3 regions of the Blautia hansenii DSM 20583 genome follow, and region 2 is predicted to be linked to each of the others. Evidence: a T-box and tRNA genes for the amino acid it is inferred to sense, from the RefSeq annotation. Region 2 holds a T-box; the other regions hold tRNA genes.
The links. The T-box of region 2 lies ahead of tyrS (tyrosine--tRNA ligase). A T-box ahead of a tRNA ligase gene usually reads a tRNA of that ligase, here a tRNA-Tyr.

Region 1: it has a tRNA-Tyr gene. The T-box ahead of tyrS (tyrosine--tRNA ligase) is inferred to sense a tRNA for this amino acid. The anticodon was not compared.
Region 3: it has a tRNA-Tyr gene. The T-box ahead of tyrS (tyrosine--tRNA ligase) is inferred to sense a tRNA for this amino acid. The anticodon was not compared.

The regions. Positions count from the first base shown of each region.
Region 1 is NZ_CP022413.2:1,982,245-1,987,407, forward strand. Features, by position in the region: gene CGC63_RS10105 (ParB/RepB/Spo0J family partition protein) at 1-651, opposite strand, end outside; gene CGC63_RS10110 (hypothetical protein) at 900-1,334, shown strand; gene CGC63_RS10115 (hypothetical protein) at 1,453-1,806, shown strand; gene CGC63_RS10120 (hypothetical protein) at 1,828-2,451, shown strand; tRNA gene CGC63_RS15350 (tRNA-Tyr) at 2,950-3,035, shown strand; tRNA gene CGC63_RS15355 (tRNA-Gly) at 3,042-3,114, shown strand; tRNA gene CGC63_RS15360 (tRNA-Ser) at 3,119-3,207, shown strand; gene CGC63_RS10125 (GIY-YIG nuclease family protein) at 3,651-4,319, shown strand; gene CGC63_RS15365 (hypothetical protein) at 4,323-4,553, shown strand; tRNA gene CGC63_RS10130 (tRNA-Leu) at 4,603-4,686, shown strand; tRNA gene CGC63_RS10135 (tRNA-Asn) at 4,819-4,890, shown strand; tRNA gene CGC63_RS10140 (tRNA-Lys) at 4,894-4,965, shown strand; gene CGC63_RS10145 (hypothetical protein) at 5,106-5,163, shown strand, end outside.
Region 2 is NZ_CP022413.2:1,339,186-1,344,348, reverse strand. Features, by position in the region: gene CGC63_RS06565 (acyl-CoA carboxylase subunit beta) at 1-401, opposite strand, end outside; gene CGC63_RS06560 (hypothetical protein) at 641-1,087, opposite strand; gene tyrS (tyrosine--tRNA ligase) at 1,467-2,687, opposite strand; T-box leader at 2,764-3,018, opposite strand; gene CGC63_RS06550 (NAD(P)/FAD-dependent oxidoreductase) at 3,056-4,282, opposite strand; gene CGC63_RS06545 (4Fe-4S dicluster domain-containing protein) at 4,287-4,733, opposite strand; gene cooS (anaerobic carbon-monoxide dehydrogenase catalytic subunit) at 4,767-5,163, opposite strand, start outside.
Region 3 is NZ_CP022413.2:18,057-23,219, forward strand. Features, by position in the region: rRNA gene CGC63_RS00070 (23S ribosomal RNA) at 1-1,397, shown strand, start outside; tRNA gene CGC63_RS00075 (tRNA-Asp) at 1,488-1,561, shown strand; tRNA gene CGC63_RS00080 (tRNA-Val) at 1,595-1,667, shown strand; tRNA gene CGC63_RS00085 (tRNA-Tyr) at 1,689-1,770, shown strand; tRNA gene CGC63_RS00090 (tRNA-Thr) at 1,777-1,849, shown strand; tRNA gene CGC63_RS00095 (tRNA-Met) at 1,893-1,966, shown strand; tRNA gene CGC63_RS00100 (tRNA-Phe) at 1,972-2,044, shown strand; tRNA gene CGC63_RS00105 (tRNA-Lys) at 2,053-2,125, shown strand; gene CGC63_RS00110 (CAP domain-containing protein) at 2,296-3,339, shown strand; gene CGC63_RS00115 (DUF6062 family protein) at 3,896-4,669, opposite strand; gene CGC63_RS00120 (MATE family efflux transporter) at 4,823-5,163, shown strand, end outside.

The DNA.
Region 1 (5,163 bases), 640 kb from region 2:
ATCGTCCCGTACCTTAAAGGGGTGCGGACGGAATGTGTGAAATGGATGAACCTCGGAAAGTTTCAGATAAACCAGCTTGCCTTCCTCAACCGGGCGTGGAGGTGTGGTCGGCGCGGGAGCCGTCTGTTCCACAGCAGCTTCCTTCGGTGCCGTATCCTGTGTGGGCTTTACGGGCTCCTTGGCATCCGGGGCCTTTCCGTCACTTCGGGACACTTTGTCTCGTTTGGACGGCTTGGGCTTGTCAGGGGCCGCCTTATCCGCCTTGGGTGGGCGGCCCTTGTGGGCCCCAGCCGATTTCTCCGCTTTCTGATTTTCAGTCGCGGCCTTTTCCGCTTTCGGCGGACGGCCACGGCGCGACTTTTTCGGCTCCTCCGTATTGGCGGGCTGCGGTGTTTCTCCGTGGGCTGCTGCCTCTGGCGTTTCGGTGGTTTCCGCCTTTTCGACTTCGGCGCGGGCGTTCTGCCTCTTTTCCGCCATAAGTTCATTGATTTTGTCAAAGGACACAACCACATCGCCGGACTCAGGTATGGCAGGCCCGGTCTGTTCCTGCTGGGGCTCAGACGCTGCGGCCTGTTCGGGTGTGGTGATAGGCTCGGCGGCCTCCGGGGAAATATTCTCCGCAGGGCCAGTATTCAATTTTTCATCGGCCATTTACGATCCTCCTTTTCGTTAAAGTTGCACAAATTTGAACGCTAAAATTTTGTAGTTATTTTTGTGCCTCCTTTCCGTCTATCCACGCAAAAAAGCCGCCCGTTTTTCATGCCGGACGGCTTTTTGCGTAATGTGATAGATCAAATATTATTTTTTCTGGTTTGTAGGCTCCGAAAAGCCTTGTATTTACAGTGTTCCTAATAGGAAGTAATCATAAGATTATCAATGGATATTTATTACCTAAAAACATGGAGTGCAATCTTACAATAGATGAAATTTTAGATACTTCTGATTATGATTACGAAAATGTCCGGAGAGATAATGTAAATAAGATTATTGGAATGCTTTCAGATTTTTTAGAATATTCAAATCTTCTATTTAAAGATCATAAATGTGGAGATAAATATAAAGAATATATGGAAACAAAAAACTGGCTGTACACGCAGATAAATCAATTAACTATAAACAAAGATACCATTATTGCTTTATATAGGAAACTAAAAAAAGACGAACAATTAAAAAAATACGTTATGACTATTTTATTTAATATAGGAAATCATGAAGCTTTTGATTTAATCAAGCAATCAGCAGAAGATATTCCTTTCCTTATTAAAGACGACAATGGTGATATTGATATATATGGTCTAAAATATTCGAAAACATACAAAAAACCTTCAAAATAATTCAAGTTTTGTTTTTGACGATGCAAAAAAAGTAAATAAAATATTACCTTTTTTGCATGTCGAGAACGTGGGTGTATTGGAAGGAAAAAACAATAGTGATTTAAAGGAGATAATAAAAATGAAAAAAAATAAATATAATCAAGATACTTTTACAAATCGTTTCACAGGTGAGGAATTATCTACTTATCCTACTCCTTTTGCGGAGTTAAGTAAAGTATCTAAAAGAACTAAAAATGAAAATAAGTTAAATTCTCAAATCGAAAAATTCACAGGACGTTATATTTGTAAGTTTTGTGGTGAAAAAATGGATTGGGTTTCAGATACAAATGTTATGGTATGTAAAAATCCATTATGCAATGGTCATGAGAAAACATTAAAAAATAAAAATGGTGATGAACTAAAATTAGCTGAACCATCCATGAAAATTTTAACAAAACGTGGTACAGCTATTGCAGAAACACTCTTAGGTTAATTAAGAAAGGATAAAAAGGATATGGAAAAATTATTAGTAACTCAGGCTTTAAATGAATTAAAATTATTAGACTCAAGAATTTTAAACGAAATTGAAAGAAGCAAATTTGTTGCATCTGCTAAGAAAATCGAAAAGAAAGTTACTCCTCATGTAACAAAAGAAGAATTTAATGCTAAAGCGAAAGCTAACTACGCTTCTATTAATGATTTAATTGCTAGAAAGTCTAAAATTAAGTCCGCTGTTATTGCTTCAAATGCTGTAACTGTTGTTGAAGTTAATGGAGTACAAATGACTGTCGCTGAAGCTTTAGAATTGAAAAATTCTATTGAATATAAAGAAGAACTTCTAATAACTTTGAAAGCTCAATTTGCATCATCCACTAAAGATGCCTTAAATAAAAACATTGCACTTGAAGCTAAAATTGACAACATTTTAGAGACAATGGTTGGAAAGGATGCTAAAACTAAGAGCGAAGATTTTAAAGAAGTAGTAGAACCAATGAGAGAAAATGGTGAATATGCTCTGGTAGACCCATTGGGAATTGAAAACGAAATTCAAAAATTAGAAGATGAAATTTCTGGTTTCAAATCCAATGTAGATGCCGTATTACAGATTTCTAACTGCATTACTTACATTGAATTTTAATTGAATAAAATATTGCCAATTATACGAAAACACTAAATTTATATACCCTATTCTTTTTGGGTTAAAAAAGAACACTATGCGATTTGATAGAGATAATGCATATTATACTATGATATTAAGTATGTATCAATGGAATTTTAAACAATGGTGTATACATGATAGGACATCATACACATACGATTGTTTGAAAATGTGACATACATATACAACTATGTAAATGCTCAATGTTTAATTTTCAATTCTGTAATTCTAAATTCTTAATATTTAATTCTTAAACTGTACAATTCTTATTTCTCAATCTTTGATAAAATCCTCAGTTTAGGTTTGGAATTTATATAAATATCCATGTGTAATCCTTGGGGCTGTATAATTGGCAATAAATAAATCAAACTGCAAATATTTACATTTAAACTGTTGCTTACAGCAAATTTATTTAATATGGGAAAATTTACAAATTAAAAAAGATATTTAATTTTATTTATGCAGCAGTGACTTTCTCGGAGTGTAAATCGCTAAGGAAGGCGAGCAGGTCTGTAAAACCTGTGTCATTGCGACTTGAGTGGGTTCAATTCCCTCTACTCCGATTTGATGCATCGTTAGTATAACGGAATATTATGTCTGATTTCCAATCAGAAGATATGAGTTCGACTCTCATACGATGTTTTTTGGCACAGTGTCCGAGTGGTTTATGGTGCTCCCCTGCTAAGGGAGTGATGAGAGAAATCTTGTCCGATTGTTCGAATCAATCCTGTGTCGGTTATATTTAAGCCAAGGCGAAAGGCTTTTGCGGCATCCATCCGCATTAGAAGTGGGAAGAAGCTGGTAGCATGAGCCATAAAATCATGCAATGTTAATACATGGATGGCAGAGTCAGGCTGATTGCGGTGGTCTTGAAAACCACATATCCAGAAATGGGTACTAGGGTTCAAATCCCTATCCATGTGTCGGCTCAGGATTGAGTCCAATACTTGCAAGTGTTCTCAGTGATGATGCTGGGTACAAATAACGGAATAACTGATAAGTAACTCATGATAGGGTATGCTCCTATCACTTATCTCCTACTTCCAGTGAAGATGCTGGATATATTTACAGAACGGAATTACTGGGCTATGTAACGAAATGTTACGTAGCCTGCACATGTGCTTAATAGAAATTAAAGTTAAATATTAGATTAAATGTAAATAATAAGGGAGATTTATATGAAGGAATTAAAAATATGGAATAACTTTACAGATTTGAAAGAAAGTGGAATATTTGAAATAGAAGAATATTTTGGATATGTTTATTTTGTAGAATATGGAAAATATCTAAAAATTGGTTGTACCAAAAACCCCTTAGAAAGACTTAGAACTCTTAGTAGTAATGCAAAGCTATATCATGATGTTGTGCTAGGTAGAATATATATTACTCCTATGCATACCAACTATCCTGAGAATGAAAGAATTTTACATAGACATTTTGCTTTAAGAAGAAAAGATAATAGTGAACTATTTTCCATATCAATCGAGGAAGCTATTGGGTCTATAGCAGAAATTCCCTTATCGTTCTTAGATGAGTCTGCTGAAAAAGAAGAAAGACATAAAAAAATAATAGAAGGAATTATAAAATACATATCACAATCAAAGTGTAAAGAAAATATGTTAGTAAAAACGTCTGATTTTGGTTGCATTCTTGCTATTATATTAGACTTACTTTCTGAGATTGTCGAATTATATGAAGAAATAAATAATTTAACTGACGATGTGTTAAACTGTATTGATACGGAAATACCTGATGAAATTTTTAATCAAATCATGAGTTTAGGAAATAATGTCCATACCTTAAATGAAAAAGAACGTTCAAAACTACATGAATTATTTGGTGTTTAGCCTATGAAAAACAAAATATCAGGAAAACATATTTATCCTAACGATGGAACAGACAGTCGTTTAAAATATTGTAGAAACATTCCAACTCAGCATTTCTTTCAGCAATGTCAAATAAAAAATCCAATAGAAAATCCAAAAAATTATAAAGTAAATTATTCATTATTCCCCTTCTGGGTAAGATGGATTGATAATGTTATAGAATTCTTTGAGAAAATAACTGGAAAAGAATTTTAATATTTTAACAGAGAAAAATTGGGAGCAGTGAAAATATCTCCCTCATTATGTGACAATGGCGGAATTGGCAGACGCACTTGATTTAAACTCAAGTAGACTTAGTTCTGTGAGGGTTCAAGTCCCTCTTGTCACATTTGTCAATATGGGAGTATCGTTTTATGTAGTAAGACTCTAGTCTCCAAAACTAGAAAATAGGGTGCAAATCCTTATGCTCCTGTTGCGGTTTTCTTGGCGTTTCCCTATAAAAACGTCCGTACTTTTATTTGGGTGTATAGCCTAGTGGTTAGGCAACTGCCTGTTAAGCAGTCTTAGATGTGTTCAATTCACATTGCACCCGTAACGGTCTGTAGTGAAATGGCATCACAGCACCCTTTTAAGGTGCAAATTTTGGGTTCAAGTCCCAACAGACCGATTATCGTGCTGTGGATTTTATTCTTCCCAGTATGAGCTATGTAGAGAAAACTACTAAAAATCACTCTCCTAACAAGGAGAAATTTAATATGAAAGGATGAAAAGGACATTAAGCAAATTGACAAAAAATGTGTTCAAGTATTGATTGACTATGGGTATACAAAAGAAAGTTCTTTAAAAGGAATTTCTATTACTTCTC
Region 2 (5,163 bases):
ATCTGTGGAATTACTCCAGATGCCATAACCTGTTTTGTGTAAATTTCACCAAAGGCATTTAATGCATCTGTTGCTTCCTGCAATCTTAAACCTGCACAATCAAGCAATCCGATAATCGGTGCGCCTGTTTTCATTGCCAAGTCATACAGATTTGTGATTTTTTTTGCATGCATTTCGCCGATAGAACCGTTTAACACGGAAACATCCTGGCTGTAAACATATACCAGGCTGCCATCAATCACACCATATCCGGTGATAACACCGTCTGCCGGTGTTTCTTTTTCAGATAAGTTGAAATCTGTGTTTCTGGCTGTTACATAGCCGCCAATTTCAACAAAACTGTTCTCATCAAGCAAAGAAGCAATTCTTTTACCTGCTAAGGTTTGTGCTGTACTACTCATTAATCAGCCCTCCATATTAATTTTTATTTTAACAGCAAAAATCTATTGCAAATCAATAAAATTCATGCTGTTCACCGGGATTTCTGCACTGCTTTTGTGAGTTTTTTCCGGTTTTTTTGCAGAAATCACCTTGTGTTCGCTTCATCGCAATAGATTGTTAAAACCAATTTCTGCCGATTTTAATTGTACCCTGTTTCGTATTTTTTTTCAATAGTTTTTGACAAAGTTTTAACTCAATTTTACAGGCTTTTTTCCCTTTCCCAAATTTTTCTTCCTTCTTTCAAACAGGGATATAAAAAATCATAAGTTCCGTTTCTCTGTATCTCAATATTTTGACTCTCTGCCCAGAAAAAGGCTGCACAAATATAGGCAGAAGGGAGAAATGGAATTTCCTGATATTTTTCTGCCACACTGCATATTTTTTCAAAAGATACAAGCTTCTCCCCTTCCAGAAAGCTGTATTCTACTCCAATACTTTTATGAAACAAATAAGCAAAGGCAATCCATGATTTTTCTGCTCTGGATGTGTGGCAATTTCTGATTTCTTCTAATAACCCTAAAAGAATTTGAGCATTTTCCCTTTCCCCTTTATCTAAATATTCCCAGAATGCACCTCTTTGATAAATACTTTTTTCTGCTGCTGATAAAATATATTCTTTCCAGTCTTTCTCCATTGTCTCCAACATTTTTCTGATTTTGGGATTTTTACAAAGAGCATATAAAAGAAAATACGTAACATCTATATAATGCCCAGTTTCTGTTTGTAATTCCTTGCAATATGAAAATTCTTCTTTCAGAAAAGATCCTTCCGCTTTTGTAGAAAAATATAGGCCTTGAAATAAAATTCCCTGCGTTCTCATATAACCTCTTTTCTGCCTGTATTAAATTTTGAAATGGATAATTCGGATAAGATGAAAATTCAGATATGATTTAGAAATTGAATACAGACTTGTGTTTTTTTCATTTTACTACAAAATAAGCTTTCTCTCAACTGCTAATTTTTCTGTTCATAAAAAAGGCCATAAACCACTTTCTTCTCCCTAAGTGATTTATGACCTGACTTTCTTATAATGTTACTTTTCTAAAGTTTTTCTTTCCTTTTTTCAGCACAATTCCATCGCCCTGCAATTTTTCTCCGGAAACCAGATGCTTAATATCTGTAACCTTCTCTCCGTCAATAGACACACCGCCCTGTTCAATGGCACGTCTTGCCTCGGAACGTGTATTTGCCAGTCCGCTTTTGTGTAACAGAGAAATCAAATCAATATTTCCGTCTACAAGATCAGCCTCTTCGATTTTTGCTGACGGCATGTTTGCTGCATTTCCGCTGCTGAACAATGCTCTTGCAGCTTCCTGCGCTTTTTCCGCTTCTTCTTTTCCGTGTACTAAGGCAGTTAATTCGTAAGCTAAAATTTCTTTTGCCTTATTTAACTGGCTTCCTTCCCATTTATCCATTTCGTCAATCTGTTCCAATGGAAGGAAAGTAAGCATACGAATACATTTTAATACGTCTGCATCTGCCACGTTTCTCCAGTACTGGTAAAAGTCAAATGGAGAAGTTTTATTTGGATCTAACCAAACTGCTCCGGACTGTGTTTTACCCATTTTTTTACCTTCGGAATTTAAAAGCAGAGTAATGGTCATTGCACAGGCATTTTCGCCTAATTTTCTGCGAATTAACTCTGTTCCGCCCAGCATGTTGCTCCACTGGTCATCTCCGCCGAACTGCATATTACAGCCGTATTTCTGGTACAGCATATAGAAGTCGTAGCTCTGCATAATCATGTAGTTAAATTCCAAAAAGCTCAGACCTTTTTCCATACGCTGTTTGTAACATTCTGCTGTCAGCATACGGTTTACGGAGAAATGAGGTCCTACTTCTCTTAACAGCTCTACATAATTCAAATCTAAAAGCCAGTCTGCATTGTTTACCATCATTGCTTTTCCTTCAGAAAAGTCAATAAAACGTTCCATCTGCTTTTTGAAGCAGTCACAGTTGTGCTGGATAATCTCCGGTGTCATCATGGAACGCATATCGCTTCTTCCTGACGGGTCTCCGATATAGCCTGTTCCTCCGCCAATCAATGCGATTGGTTTATTTCCTGCCATCTGCAAACGTTTCATCAGACATAATGCCATAAAATGTCCTACATGAAGACTGTCAGCCGTAGGGTCAAAGCCAATGTAGAAGGTAGCCTTCCCATTGTTAATCAGTTCACGGATTTCTTCTTCATCTGTCACCTGAGCAATCAGGCCTCTGGCAACCAGTTCATCATAAATTTTCATTTCGTTTTCTCCCTTCTGTTCTCTGAGGACAGAATTTCTTATAAAATAAAAACACTCCCGTCCTCTTTATAATTATAAAAAGGACGAGAGCGATAAGCCTTCTCGTGTTACCACCTTTATTCACAGACAACTCGCATTGCCTGCCTCTGCAAGTACAGCCGAAGCGATACTCAAAATGCTATAACGTGCACCTTTCCGTCACAGCCTACTCATTTCTTTTCGGTGTGAAGCTCCGAGATGTATTCATTTCCAGCTTCCTGCGCGCCTCTCATCAGCCGGCTGCTTTCTGTGCATTCCCCTGAAAATTACTTCTTCTCATCTTTGCTTTTTCATTTACAGCAACAGTATACAAATTTCCTCTATGGTTGTCAAGACATATTCCACTGGTATTCGCCGTTTTCCTTAATACCGTAGAAATCACCAAAGTTCAAATCTAAAATATTCTTCTGAATATTCTCTACGGAAATCTGATTTTTAATTAAATACTGCCAGATACCGCCATGAGAAATATCACCCTGAAGCAGTACGCCCACAACTTTTCCGTCACGGATAATGACACGTTTATATTCCTTGGAGTCTTCTCTTGCCACTACGGTGTCTGTTTCTTCCGGAACAATAACTCCGATACACATAGAAACAAGCCCGAAGAAATTAATGGTATTTTTGATAGCATAACGGTCTGTGTAAGCTGTCTTTTTCCCGCACATATTAAGCGCCGCTGTCTCTCCTTGTTTCTGAGCGTTTGGCCAGATACCGGATAAGCCTGCCACATCACCTGCCGCATAGACGTCCTTTGCTCCTGTTTCCAGATAGTCGTCTACTTTAATACCTCTGTCAATGACAATCCCTTCTCCGTCCATGCCTGCCACTGCGGAACGAACACCGGCTGCCACTATCACTAAATCACATGGAATTTCTTCTCCGTTGTCCAGCACGATACAGGAAACATTTCCCTCATCATTCATCAATGTATCTGCCGCTTTTCTTCCCAGATAGAAAGAAGCTCCTGCTTTTTCAAAACGTTTCTGATATTCAAAAGCGCCTGTCTTATCCAACTGAATAGGAAGAATTTGTTCTGCCATCTCTACAATGGAAACCTTCTTTCCTGTTTCCATCAGTCCGTAAGCAGCATCCAGTCCTACCAGACCGGAACCGATAATCACAATATTTTCTGCATTTTTTGCCATTTCATCGATTGCCTGTGCATCTCTTAAATGACGAAGCCCGAAAACATTGTTTGCCTCTCTTAATTTTCCCACAGGTGGGATAAAGCTTTCTGCACCTGTTGCAATCAAAAGTTTATCGTATCCGATTTCATTACCGTCTTCCGTAAATACTGTTTTCTTTACGGTATCCAGCTTATTCACTGTTTTTCCTTTTAACCAGTTAATTTTATTTTTCTCAAAGAAATCCGCATCAATAAAGCTAATGCTCTCTGCACTTCTTTCATGGCTGAGGAATTTATGCAGCATACAACGTGAATGCACCTGTGTATCCGTAGATATCACTGTAATTTCACCTTGTGCATCTGTCTTTCGAATGGTCTTTGCAGCCATAATACCGGCTGCACCTGCTCCTAAAATCACATACTGCATCTGCCTACACCTCCTCTACCCAGATTGCCTGTTTTGGACAGGCTTTTACACAACTTGGCTCTTCACCCTTCTCAATACAAAAGTCACATTTAATGACTTTTGTATGAGTTGTTTCATCCGGTTTTAAAACGCCGTAAGGGCAATTCATAACACACATAAAACAGGAACCGCATTTTTCAGCGTCATACTGTACATGACCTGTTTTTTCGTCCTTTTTCAGAGCGCCGCTCATACAGGACATTACACATTCCGGCTGCTCGCAGTGTCTGCAAAATACAGGTGTATAGCTTCCGTCCGGATTTTTGTATATAAAGTTTCTGGATTCATTTGTAATATCTGTCAAATCTAAGGTATAAACATTTCCGTCATCTTTTCTATGCGCCTGCATACATGCTACGGAGCAGCTTTTACAGCCATCACATTTGGCAGCGTCAATCATTATTCTTCTCATCAGATACCCCCGTTCTGTATCATTGAATTTATTTTAGATATTTAATCCTGCACGTCTTTCTTCAATAATCTTATCAAGAATATCTGCACTTTCTTTTGCATCCGGATTGATAATCACCTGTCCGCCTGTAAGATTCTTCATATCTTCTGTCAACAGTTTTACTGCTATTTCACTTCCTGTAACAAATGGAGGAAGTCCTAAATGAAGCGGAAGTCCAAGTGCCAATCCGAAACATCCATCTGCAAGAGCCTGTTCTTCTAACCACTGTGCTGCGGAAAGAACTAATGGAAGCTGAGGAATATCTACACCAATCGCTTCTGCCAATTCTGTTGCTACAATCTCAAGACGTCCGATTGCAAGACATGGACCAAAGTTCAATACCGGAGGAATATTTAATTTTTCACATACGGCACGAAGCTTTGGACCTGCG
Region 3 (5,163 bases), 1.3 Mb from region 2:
GGGCAAGCGAGGTAGGAGTCTGGTAGGCAAATCCGCCAGGCAATCTGAAGACGTGATGCGGACCGAAAAGAAGTAGGGAAGTGTGTGAGCCATGCGTCGAGAAAAGCCGCTATTGTTTATATCGTACCCGTACCGTAAACCGACACAGGTGGATGAGGAGAGAATCCTAAGGCCGACGGAAGAAGCATTGTTAAGGAACTCGGCAAAATGACCCCGTAACTTCGGGAGAAGGGGTGCCACAGAGATGTGGCCGCAGAGAATAGGCTCAAGCAACTGTTTAGCAAAAACACAGGTCTATGCAAAACCGAAAGGTGAGGTATATGGGCTGACGCCTGCCCGGTGCTGGAAGGTTAAGAGGAGAGGTTAGCGCAAGCGAAGCTTTGAATTTAAGCCCCAGTAAACGGCGGCCGTAACTATAACGGTCCTAAGGTAGCGAAATTCCTTGTCGGGTAAGTTCCGACCCGCACGAAAGGCGTAATGATTTGAGCGCTGTCTCAACAATGCATCCGGTGAAATTGAAATACCAGTGAAGATGCTGGTTACCTGCGCCAGGACGGAAAGACCCCATGGAGCTTTACTCCAGTTTGGTACTGGGACTCGGTATTGCATGTACAGGATAGGTGGGAGACGAAGAGGCATGGACGCCAGTCTATGCGGAGTCGCTGTTGGGATACCACCCTTGTGATATTGGGTTTCTAACCAGCCGCCGTAATCCGGCGGTGGGACAATGCCAGGCGGGGAGTTTGACTGGGGCGGTCGCCTCCGAAAGGGTATCGGAGGCGCCCAAAGGTTCCCTCAGAATGGTCGGAAACCATTCGCAGAGTGCAAAGGCAGAAGGGAGCTTGACTGCGACACCGACGGGTGGAGCAGGTACGAAAGTAGGGCTTAGTGATCCGGTGGTATTAAGTGGGAATGCCATCGCTCAACGGATAAAAGCTACCCTGGGGATAACAGGCTTATCACTCCCAAGAGTTCACATCGACGGAGTGGTTTGGCACCTCGATGTCGGCTCATCGCATCCTGGGGCTGTAGTAGGTCCCAAGGGTTGGGCTGTTCGCCCATTAAAGCGGTACGCGAGCTGGGTTCAGAACGTCGTGAGACAGTTCGGTCCCTATCCGGCGTGGGCGTAGGATATTTGAGAGGAGCTGCCCTTAGTACGAGAGGACCGGGGTGGACGGACCGCTGGTGTACCGGTTGTTCTGCCAAGAGCATGGCCGGGTAGCCAAGTCCGGAAGGGATAAACGCTGAAGGCATCTAAGCGTGAAGCCCCCCTCAAGATGAGATATCCCATTCGAAAGAAGTAAGACCCCTTGAAGACGACGAGGTAGATAGGACAGAGGTGGAAGTGCAGTAATGTATGGAGCTGACTGTTACTAATCGGTCGAGGGCTTGACCTAATAGCTTAGGAAGTTAAGCGGACTAAGCTGAACGGCAGTTGGAAGGTTTCGTTTTATATATGTAGTTTTGAAGGTATATATCTTCAGTATGGCCCAGTGGCTCAGTTGGTTAGAGCGCCGCCCTGTCACGGCGGAGGTCGAGAGTTCGAGTCTCTTCTGGGTCGTTTACTTTCATTTGAAAGTAAATGAAAATTTATGGGATCTTAGCTCAGCTGGGAGAGCATCTGCCTTACAAGCAGAGGGTCACAGGTTCGAGCCCTGTAGGTCCCATTTATTTTAAAAAGTTAATATGGGCGATTTCCCGAGTGGCCAAAGGGGACAGACTGTAAATCTGCTGGCAACGCCTTCGGTGGTTCGAATCCACCATCGCCCATTATATGCCGATGTGGCTCAATTGGCAGAGCAGCTGATTTGTAATCAGCAGGTTATCGGTTCGAGTCCGATCATCGGCTTAGCAATAAGATTTATTATAGATTTTATTGTAAAATAGTATATCGCGGGGTGGAGCAGTCTGGAAGCTCGTCGGGCTCATAACCCGAAGGTCATAGGTTCAAATCCTGTCCCCGCTACTCATGCCCAGATAGCTCAGTTGGTAGAGCAGAGGACTGAAAATCCTCGTGTCGCTGGTTCGATTCCGGCTCTGGGCATTTAATATGGAGCATTAGCTCAGTCGGTAGAGCACTTGACTTTTAATCAAGTTGTCCGGGGTTCGAATCCCCGATGCTTCACTGTTTTAAAACAGTCTAAGTCCTTAAGATAAGGATTTAGGCTGTTTTTTGTTTTATAGAAAAATTTGCTCTATGAAATAAAAATACTCGATATCTCATTTTTATCTCACTCTTGTATATCCATAGGATGTTTAGTAAAATTAGTTTAAATGAAAGAGGAGGTAAGCAGTATGAGAAACAAAAGAGTAAAATTATTTGCGGCAGCATTGCTTTTTATGGGAAGTATAGTTGTAGGCAATAAAGAAGTACAAGCAGCTCAGTGGGAGTATAATAGCTCGGGCTGGTGGTATCAGGAGGATGATGGAAGTTATCCGGTTAATACATGGAAATCAATTAGTGGAAAGTGGTATTATTTTGATGGAAATGGATATATGCTGACAGGATGGCAGAAAATTAATGGAGTGTGGTATTATCTTTATAGTGACGGAGCAATGGCATCAAATAGATGGGTAGGTGATTACTATTTAACCGAAAATGGAGCAATGGCAACGAATACTTGGATTGATGGGTATTATGTAGGCTCTGATGGTCAGTGGAAAAGAAATCAATGGATAAATACAGAGTATGGCTGGTGGTATCGTCATGGAGACGGAAGCTATACAACAAATAATTGGGAGTTTATAGACGGATACTGGTACTATTTTGATGGAAACGGTTATATGAAAACAGGTTGGCAGGAGATATGGGGAAAATGGTATTATCTTTATAGTGATGGAGCAATGGCATCAAATAGATGGATAGGTGATTACTATTTAACCGAAAGCGGAGCAATGGCAACGAATACTTGGATTGATGGGTATTATGTAGGACCTGATGGAAAATGGGTGAAAGATATTTCCATAGTTTATGAAATGGAAGTTGCCAACATTGTAAATAAAGAGCGTGCTGCAAATGGATTAGAACCTTTAGAATATGATTATGAACTTGCTGAGGCAGCCGGTGTGCGTGCAAAGGAGCTAGAGCAAAATTTGTCACATACTCGTCCGGATGGAACATCATGTTTTACTGTTTTGCAGGAATTTGGTATTGAATATTGGATGTGCGGAGAAAATATTGCAGCGGGACAAAGGACACCTGAGCAGGTTATGAATGGGTGGATGAACAGTCCAGGGCACCGTCAGAACATTATGGGTCCATATACACATATAGGTGTAGGGTATTATGTAGATAAGAACGGAAGAATGAATTGGGTCCAGCTTTTTATCGGAAAGTAGTTAAGGCAGACAATAAAAAAGAACCAGAACCAATGAGGGGGGAAGGTTGGTTCTGGTTTCTTTTTTAATATTTTTAAATATTAAAAAGAAGGAGAGCCGGTTTTTATTCCGGCAATATGAAAAAGAAAAAGATTTTTGAAAAAGTCTTATCGGCTTTTACAAGTTATACTATAAAGGGTAAATGTGATGAATTTGTGATGAAATGATAAAAGAAATGTGAAGAAAAGAAAAAAACGGAGAATATCATATTTGTTTGTAACAGTGAGATTTTTACAGAAGGATTTTACAGTGCAGACTAATTTTTACATAAAAAAAGCAAGAGCAGAAATCTGAGGGGGATAGATTTCTGCTCTTGTTCATTTCATAAAAAAGAAGGAGTTACTGGCAATAGGCTTGCCAGTAATATGAAAAGAAAAAGATTTTGAAAAAAGTCTTATTGGCTTTTACAAGTTATACTATACTATGTAAATAAGGCTAATTTATGACAAAATACTAAAAGAAAAATGAAAAAGAGAAGTTTTCATTTATTCTTTTTTTATAAATGCTTTTGAATTTCTTATCTTTCGGATTGATAGAAAGGATCGGCAGGATAGCTGCCGGCGGATTTCTGCATTCCCCGCTGTATTGCGTCTTTAGAGGTTTTCCAGTCAGCATCCTTGTTTTTATAATCGAATTTGTCACAGAACCATGCTAAATCATCGGTAACTCGCTGTAAGTTTTCTGTCATTAAAGAGAATAATTGTGGGTAAAATTCAGCTTTTTCTTTGTCAGACAATAATTCTTCAGCTGTTTCTACTAAATCACCGAAGTGAGGAAGGCAGAAGCCATTGCTGTTTTTGAAAATCTCCTGAAATTCTTTATTTTTACGATAGAGTTCAAAAAAGGTATCTAAATATCTGGCATAAGTATTCTTGGAATAATCACAGATATAACAGGAGTTATTCTGTTCCTTTACCCAAGTGCCCAAAGAGGTTTGAGGGTTATCGGGATTTAATTTTGCCTTTTTAAAATGTCCCAGCATAGATGCCTTTTTTGGAGAAAACATTTTTATTTGTTGCTGCAATTCTTCATTTTTCTTTTTAAAATGTGTGGTGAGAATAAGTCCGGTACCAAGACGGTTGCCATAGTGAAACATCTTTTTATAGTGGTCTCGGCAAAATCCCATTTTATCGGTTTCTGCCCGTATGTCGTCTTCCATGTAGGAAGCGCCTTGTCCCAAGACAAAGTCCAAAGCGTGTTGTTCCAGATTTCTTTCAATAAAACAGAATGGACATTCATCATTTGCATGAAATGCGTCCATTAGTGGAATGGTGTATATTTTCTCTTTCATAATGCGTCCTCTATTCTTTAATTTTATATATTAAAGGGTATCATAGTTGGGGGTAGTTGAAAAGAGACTTTTGCAGATAAAAATTAGTGTTTGCAGGTTCTTTCAGAGTTTGGTAAGATAGTAAAGTAATGACAGAATTTGAGGAAAAAGGACATGAGAAAAAAGATTGATTTATTAGAAGGATCAATTGCGGGAACCCTTGCCCGTCTGGCTTTTCCTATCATGGGAACTTCCTTTATTCAGATGGGATACAATCTGGTGGATATGATATGGATTGGAAGATTGGGAAGCAATGCGGTAGCAGCAGTTGGAGCAGCCGGTATGTTTATGTGGCTGGCAAATGGATTTACAATGATACCAAGAATAGGTGGGCAGGTAAGTGTAGGACAGCGTTTGGGTGCGGGAAATCCGGAAGAAGGAGCCGAGTTTGCCAGAGGAGCTCTTCGTATGGGAGCATTTCTGGGTGTTTTGTATGGAATTATCAGTTTGCTTTT